2 regions of the Anaeromassilibacillus sp. Marseille-P3371 genome follow, and region 2 is predicted to be linked to the other one. Evidence: riboswitches for the same ligand, from Rfam matches in the RefSeq annotation. Region 2 holds a riboswitch; the other holds the start of a gene.
The links. Region 2 has a riboswitch for thiamine pyrophosphate ahead of thiS (sulfur carrier protein ThiS). Riboswitches for the same ligand answer to the same signal wherever they lie in the genome.

Region 1: another riboswitch for thiamine pyrophosphate. It lies ahead of thiD (bifunctional hydroxymethylpyrimidine kinase/phosphomethylpyrimidine kinase); the one in region 2 lies ahead of thiS (sulfur carrier protein ThiS).

Annotation. Positions count from the first base shown of each region.
Region 1 covers NZ_LT835157.1:2,007,983-2,011,398, forward strand. Annotated here, with positions in the region: gene thiC (phosphomethylpyrimidine synthase ThiC) at 1-1,151, opposite strand, end outside; gene thiD (bifunctional hydroxymethylpyrimidine kinase/phosphomethylpyrimidine kinase) at 1,165-1,980, opposite strand; TPP riboswitch at 2,073-2,173, opposite strand; gene B9Y59_RS08185 (RluA family pseudouridine synthase) at 2,415-3,386, shown strand.
Region 2 covers NZ_LT835157.1:2,913,622-2,917,037, reverse strand. Annotated here, with positions in the region: gene thiH (2-iminoacetate synthase ThiH) at 1-62, opposite strand, end outside; gene B9Y59_RS12260 (thiazole synthase) at 159-929, opposite strand; gene thiF (sulfur carrier protein ThiS adenylyltransferase ThiF) at 941-1,591, opposite strand; gene thiS (sulfur carrier protein ThiS) at 1,593-1,790, opposite strand; TPP riboswitch at 1,984-2,087, opposite strand; partial or broken gene fucO (lactaldehyde reductase) at 2,265-3,352, opposite strand.

The DNA.
Region 1 (3,416 bases), 910 kb from region 2:
TGCTCCTCCCAATTAAAGCGCTGGCGGGCTTCTGCCATAGCGTCGTCTTGCTTGCGCGCCCCGCGTACCCCTTTCGCGATATCCGCCGCATGAGCCGCAATCTTAGATGCGACAATTCCCTCGCGCACGTCTGAGAGATCCGGCAAACGCAGATGTTCCGCCGGGGTCACATAACACAGGAAATCCGCCCCATTTGCTGCTGCAATCGCGCCGCCGATCGCCGATGTAATGTGATCGTATCCCGGAGCAATGTCGGTCACCAGCGGCCCCAACACATAGAACGGGGCTCCGTGGCAAAGGCGTTTTTCCATCTTCATATTGGCTGCAATCTCATCCATGGCCATATGGCCTGGCCCCTCCACCATCACCTGTACGTCTTTCTCCCAAGCGCGCTGGGTCAGATTTCCCAATTCGATCAGTTCGCCAATCTGCCCCGCATCGGTCGCATCGTCCAGGCAACCGGGGCGAAGCGCATCCCCCAAACTGATGGTCACGTCGTATTCCCGCAGGATATCCATCACTTCGTCGTAGTATTCATAGAAGGGGTTTTCGTTTCCAGTCATCTTCATCCAGGCAAACAACAAGGAACCGCCGCGAGACACGATATTCATCTTCCGTTTGGAACGCTCAAAACCTTCCACTGCACGGCGATTGATGCCTGCGTGGATGGTCATAAAGTCCACTCCCTCTTCCGCATGGGCGCGCACAACCTTGAGAAAATCTTGTGCTGTCATATCCATCAGGTCCTTTTCCAGGTAGCCAATGGCATCGTAAACCGGGACGGTCCCAATCATTGCAGGGGAATATTCGATCAGTTTTTCGCGGAATTCATGCGTCTTCCCATAGTTACTCAAATCCATGATGGCTTCCGCACCGAATTGCACCGCCAGCTGAACTTTCTGCATTTCTGCACAATAGTCGGCGCAATCGCCGGAAATCCCCAAATTCACATTGATTTTTGTCCGCAACCCCTCGCCCACTCCATTCGGGTTCAGAGACTTGTGCCGTACATTTGCGGGAATGATTACCCGCCCTGCCGCCACCAGAGGAAGAAGTTCTTCCTCCGTATACCCTTCTTTTTGTGCTACAACAGAAAGTTCTTTGGTAACAATTCCTTTTTTCGCTGCTTCCATTTGCGTCTTATATTCCATGTTCCTGTCTCCTTTATTCAATCTCCGCGCCATTGGTCAAACCGTTCCTATAGACATCGTAAAAATGGTTGGTGGGGCCATATCCCTTTCCCATAGACAACGCGTGGCGAATCGCCATGGTGACATAAGCTTTTGCACGTTCTACCGCGACCGGCATCTCCAATCCCAACGCTAGATTTGCGGCAATTGCGGAGGAATAGGTACATCCGGTGCCATGGGTGTTCTTGGTTGGAATTCGTTCCGCGGTATAGTGGTGTATCTGTTTTCCATCAAATAGCACGTCCACCGCGTCCCCCTGTGCATGGCCGCCCTTGACCAATACCCCTTTCGGCCCCATCGCCTGAATTCGCCGGGCAGCCTCTTCCATCTCTTCGATAGAGCGGATGGAACATCCTGCGATTTTTTCTGCTTCCGGAATGTTCGGCGTCAGAAGTGTAGCCAACGGGAGGACTGTTTGAATCAGCCGATCTACCGAACAAGGGTCCATGAGCGGACATCCGTTTTTGGCATACATCACAGGATCAATCACCACATGTTCGGGCCGATACTCCCGTAGCTTTTCTGCCACCGCTTCCATGCACGGCGGCTGGGAAAGCATTCCCACCTTGACTGCATCCGGCCGGATATCCTCAAACACCGCATCGATCTGCTGGCGAATCACATCCGGGGACACATCCTCAATGGCAATGACACGGCTGGTATTCTCCGCTACAACGGAGACGATCACACTCATCCCATAGACACCGTGCGCGGAAAAAGTCTTTAAGTCCGCCTGAATTCCTGCGCCGCCACTGCAATCCGAGCCGGCGATTGTCAATGCTTTTTTCAACAGACATCCTTCCTTTCTTTCGGCCGTTCGCCCCCTGTTCGTGAAAACAGGCACAAAAAAACGCCTGCCTCCCGGCAAGCGCTCCCATTCCAATCTTCATTGGCTTTGCTTCCCTACGACAGTATTAACCGACAGGTTCTAAGGGTCAGGTTTTACCTTCTCAACCGCAAAAGCAGTTCCCCCGCAAACGTCCATATTTCATTTTCTTTTGATAAAGATTATAGCACCACTGACAGTTTCTGTCAATGAAAGGCGGTCTTTCTTTAGGACAAGTTTCATGCTATAATAACTATGTATATTTCATTTGAAAGGATTGATGAATCAGGGGGAATTTATGCTTTTTTACGGAATCCCTCTGTCCTTTCTTGCAGCCCGCGTCCTAGGCGCGGAAGCCTCAACTCAAGTTCCAATCCTTTCACAGAAAGAGGACATTTATGAAACAGGTGACCATCGGCTTAAATGATGCAGGCCAACGGCTTGATAAATTTCTAACAAAAACATATCCTAATTTGCCGCAATCCATGATGTACAAAAGTATCCGAAAAAAGGACATCAAGTGCAACGGAAAACGCTGCGAAATATCCACCCGGCTGTCTGCGGGGGATGTGCTAACTATGTATCTAAAAGACGAATTTTTCCAACAAGCACCAAAAGAATACGATTTTCTGAAAGCGCCCAATCAGTTAAACATTCTATATGAGGATGAAAATCTGATGCTGTTGGATAAAAAACCCGGTCTGATTGTGCATCCAGATGAGCACTATCATTTCGATTCTTTGATTGCGCGGGTGCAACATTATCTCTATGAGAAAGGGGAATTTAAGCCGGAAAATGAAGCGTCTTTTGCCCCTGCATTGATTAATCGAATCGACCGCAACACCGGCGGTATTGTGATGGCGGCTAAAAATGCAGAAACTTTGCGCATTATGAACGAAAAGGTCAAACAACGGGAACTCACAAAACTGTACCTCTGCATTGTCCATGGGCATATGCCTAAGCGTGAGGAAACCTTAGAAGGTTTTTTAGAAAAAAACGAGAGCCAAAACCGAGTCTATATATCCCGGCGTCCTACCAGCGATACCAAAAGCATTCGGACACGCTACCGTGTATTGGCCGAACGTGCGCGGTATAGCCTGCTGGAGGTTGAGCTTTTGACTGGACGTACGCACCAAATCCGGGCGCATCTTGCTTCTATTGGGCATCCCCTTGCCGGCGATGGGAAATATGGAACCAATGCCATCAACGCCATCAACAAAGACTGTGGTTTTAAATACCAAGCATTGTATTCCTATAAACTACGTTTTCATTTTTCAACCCCTGCCGGTATTCTGGAATATTTGAATGGGCAAACCTTCGAAGCAAAACAGATTTGGTTCCTTGATGATTTCTATCGCTGGCCAGACTAGGCGGCTTTCTCTTAGTAAAGCATTTCGTCC
Region 2 (3,416 bases):
CGCGTGAGCACTTGCCGGCCGATGTCCGAATCTAAGACTTCCATCCCCGGCAGGTAGGTCATGTGATCGATGCGCTCCTTTTTCAGATCCTGTCTTACAGCATCGCTTAAAATACTCTCATTGATCGGTTCATTCTGTTGCATGGCTGTATTCCTCCCTCATTCTCTTAGAAAGCCAGTCAAGGGAGAAGAAGCGCTTGCACCCTTCTCCAACGTGCGCCCAAGCCCAGAAAGATACGCCTTGCGTCCCGCCTCGATCGCCTGACGGAAGGCCGCCGCCATAGTGGGAATATCCCCGGCGGTGGCGATTGCCGTGTTGGCCATTACTGCGGCGGCGCCCATTTCCATGGCTTCGCATGCCTGGGAGGGGCGCCCGATCCCTGCATCCACAATGATTGGTAGATCGATTTCATCGATTAGAATTTGGATAAAATCCTTGGTACAAAGTCCTTTGTTGGTACCGATCGGCGCGCCGAGCGGCATGATACAGGCCGCTCCTGCTTGGACGAAATCCCTAGCAGCATTCAGATCGGGGTACATATACGGCATGACTACAAATCCCTCTTTTGCCAGCACCTCGGTTGCCTTGATGGTTTCGTAGTTGTCCGGCAAAAGGTATTTTGAGTCATGAATGACCTCGATCTTGATAAAATCCCCGCAACCCAGCTCGCGGGCCAGCCGGGCAATTCGAATGGCTTCGTCTGCATTGCGTGCGCCGGAGGTATTGGGAAGCAACGTGACGGACTTGGGAATATAATCCAGGATATTGGCGAGTCCACCCTCATTTGCACGGCGGAGTGCCAGGGTTACCATTTGTGTCCCAGCCTTCTCGATGGCAGCCTGGATGAGCTCCAGAGAATATTTGCCGGACCCCAGAATAAAACGGGAGGTAAAGGAATGTCCTCCGATGGTCAAACGATCGTCTTGCAGCATGTTCATCATCATTCTCCTTTTTGGACTTTACAGATATATTGCACAATGAGATTGGCTTGGTGTGCTGCGCAGAGTATCACGCGGGGAGCCATCAAGCCGTATCCCGGTCCTGGTTCCGCGCTCCCGTCTCCGCAGAGATAAAAGTGGTCGGTAATTCTGCGCGTCTGGATACGGTTGCTGTCTCCATATCCAGCCATACCGGAAGCTGCCACCAGAAAAGTATTCGGAAAAGATTCCAGAATTCCATTCGCTAGCATGGCCTTGGCCTCTGGAGTATCAAAGGCCTCGCAGACGATGTCCTCCTGCGCAAAGAGTTCCAGAAGGTTTTCTTCCGTCACACGGATACAGTCGGTATGAATGTCCAGGTATGGATTAATGTCCAGCAACTCTTCTTTTAATGCGTCGGTTTTAAACATCCCCACATGATGCAAAAGGTACTGCTGCCGGTTCAAATTGGCGATGTCTACGCGGTCAAAATCAATGAGATGCAAATGTCCGACGCCAATGCGTGCTAAAGCGAAGGCAACATGGGAACCAAGCCCGCCAAGCCCCGCAATAGCAACCCGGGCGGTATCCAGCTTTTTTTGGACTGCCGGGGAATGCCGTTCACGCAGGGCAGCATCGATTTGTGCTTGTTGTATCACGGCTTTTGGTTTCACCTCAGCCACCTCCCACAAAATGGACAATTTCCAATTCATCATCCTCTTGTAGCTGAATCGACCCGTATTGTGCCCGGGGGACAATGGTCCCATTTCGTTCGACGGCTACACGGGACGACTGGTATTGGTTTTGGTCCAGATAAGTTTGGAGCGTCATTCCTTCTGTAAGCTCCACCGGCGTTCCGTTGATTCGAATCATACATAACTCCTTTCTGAAAACCAGCTGTGAACAATAAAAAAAGAGTTCACGAAAAAATACACCCGCGGTGGTGTACCCCTTCATGAACTCTCGTTCACTCTCAACTGTTTCGATTCATTTGTTCGCCACTGAGGGCTTGTAAATCACACGAGATTGGAATGCACAGAAAAACGGGAAATGCCATCGCATTCCCCGTAGGATTCTGATATATCCCTACGTTGGCATTATCCAAATCAGGTTATGGGTCGAAGTTAAAAACTTCCTCTCAGCCTATTCATAAGCTCCCCTATTCATTTACTCATTTACTATAACACGCCCAGACGAAATTTGTCAAGTTCTACGCACATGGCTTGTTTACAAAAAGAGAACCACGTCTGTGCATGGCTCTCTTTTTTAGAAAATATAAAATGTTGGAAAGATAAAATCCTCGCGATAGCAGGGAAGAAACAAAGCACATGCAACCTGCAAGGTATTTTACATCAACTTACGGAATAAGCCTTTCAGTTCTTCCACATTGGTGTCCTTTGGATGTCCTGGCCGGCAAGCATCTGCATAGGCCGATTCAGCCGGAAACGGAAGATCCTCTTCCTTCAGTACAGGAGGCTTGGACGGAATTCCCACATCCGCTGAGAGCTTTCGGACTGCCTCCAAAGCAGCCTGGTGGTATTCCTCCTGGCTCATGGCATCCACATTGGCAACTCCCATCGCCCGGGCGATCTCACGATATTTTTCACCCGTACATGCAGCGTTATACTCCATTACAATCGGAAGCATCATAGCGCAGGCGACACCGTGCGGGGTATCGTAGACTGCGCCCAAAGTATGCGCCATGGAAGGGGCAATCCCTAGCCCAACATTCGAGAAACCCATGCCTGCGATATACTGTCCCAACGCCATACCTTTGCGTCCTTCTTTCGTATTCTCCACCACGCCACACAGCGAACGGGAGATGATCTCAATCGCTTCAAGGTGGAACATATCTGTCATTTCCCAAGCAGCTTTGGTGGTGTAGCCTTCGATGACGTGTGTGTGGGCGTCCATACCTGTGGAAGCAGTCAGTCCCTGGGGCATGCTGGTTATCATCTCCGGATCGACCACTGCGATGACCGGTATATCGTGTGGATCTACACAGACAAACCTGCGCTTACGTTCGACGTCCGTGATAACATAGTTGATTGTAACTTCTGCGGCAGTACCAGCAGTGGTGGGAACCGCAACAATCGGAACACAGGGCTTTTTGGTAGATGCGGTTCCCTCCAAGCTGCGGACGTCTTCGCATTCAGGATTGGCGATAATGATGCCAACGGCCTTCGATGTATCCCATGGAGGAGCCGCCACCAATTGCGATCGATGTAGTCTGCCCCGGCTTTTTTAAAGGCCTCCACGCCGTGTTGAACATTTTTACTAGCCGGATTTGCCTTGATGTCTGCATAAATCTCATAGGATAGGTCGGCTTCGTCCAAAAGGCTGGTCACTTTGGTAGTGACTTGAAACTGAAGCAGGTCTGGATCGGTGTAGACAAATGCCTTCTGAAAGCCATGGGCCTTGGCTTCGTTGATGATCTACTGGATGGCCCCCGCTCCATGGTAAGAGGTTTGATTCAACATAATACGGTTTGCCATATCG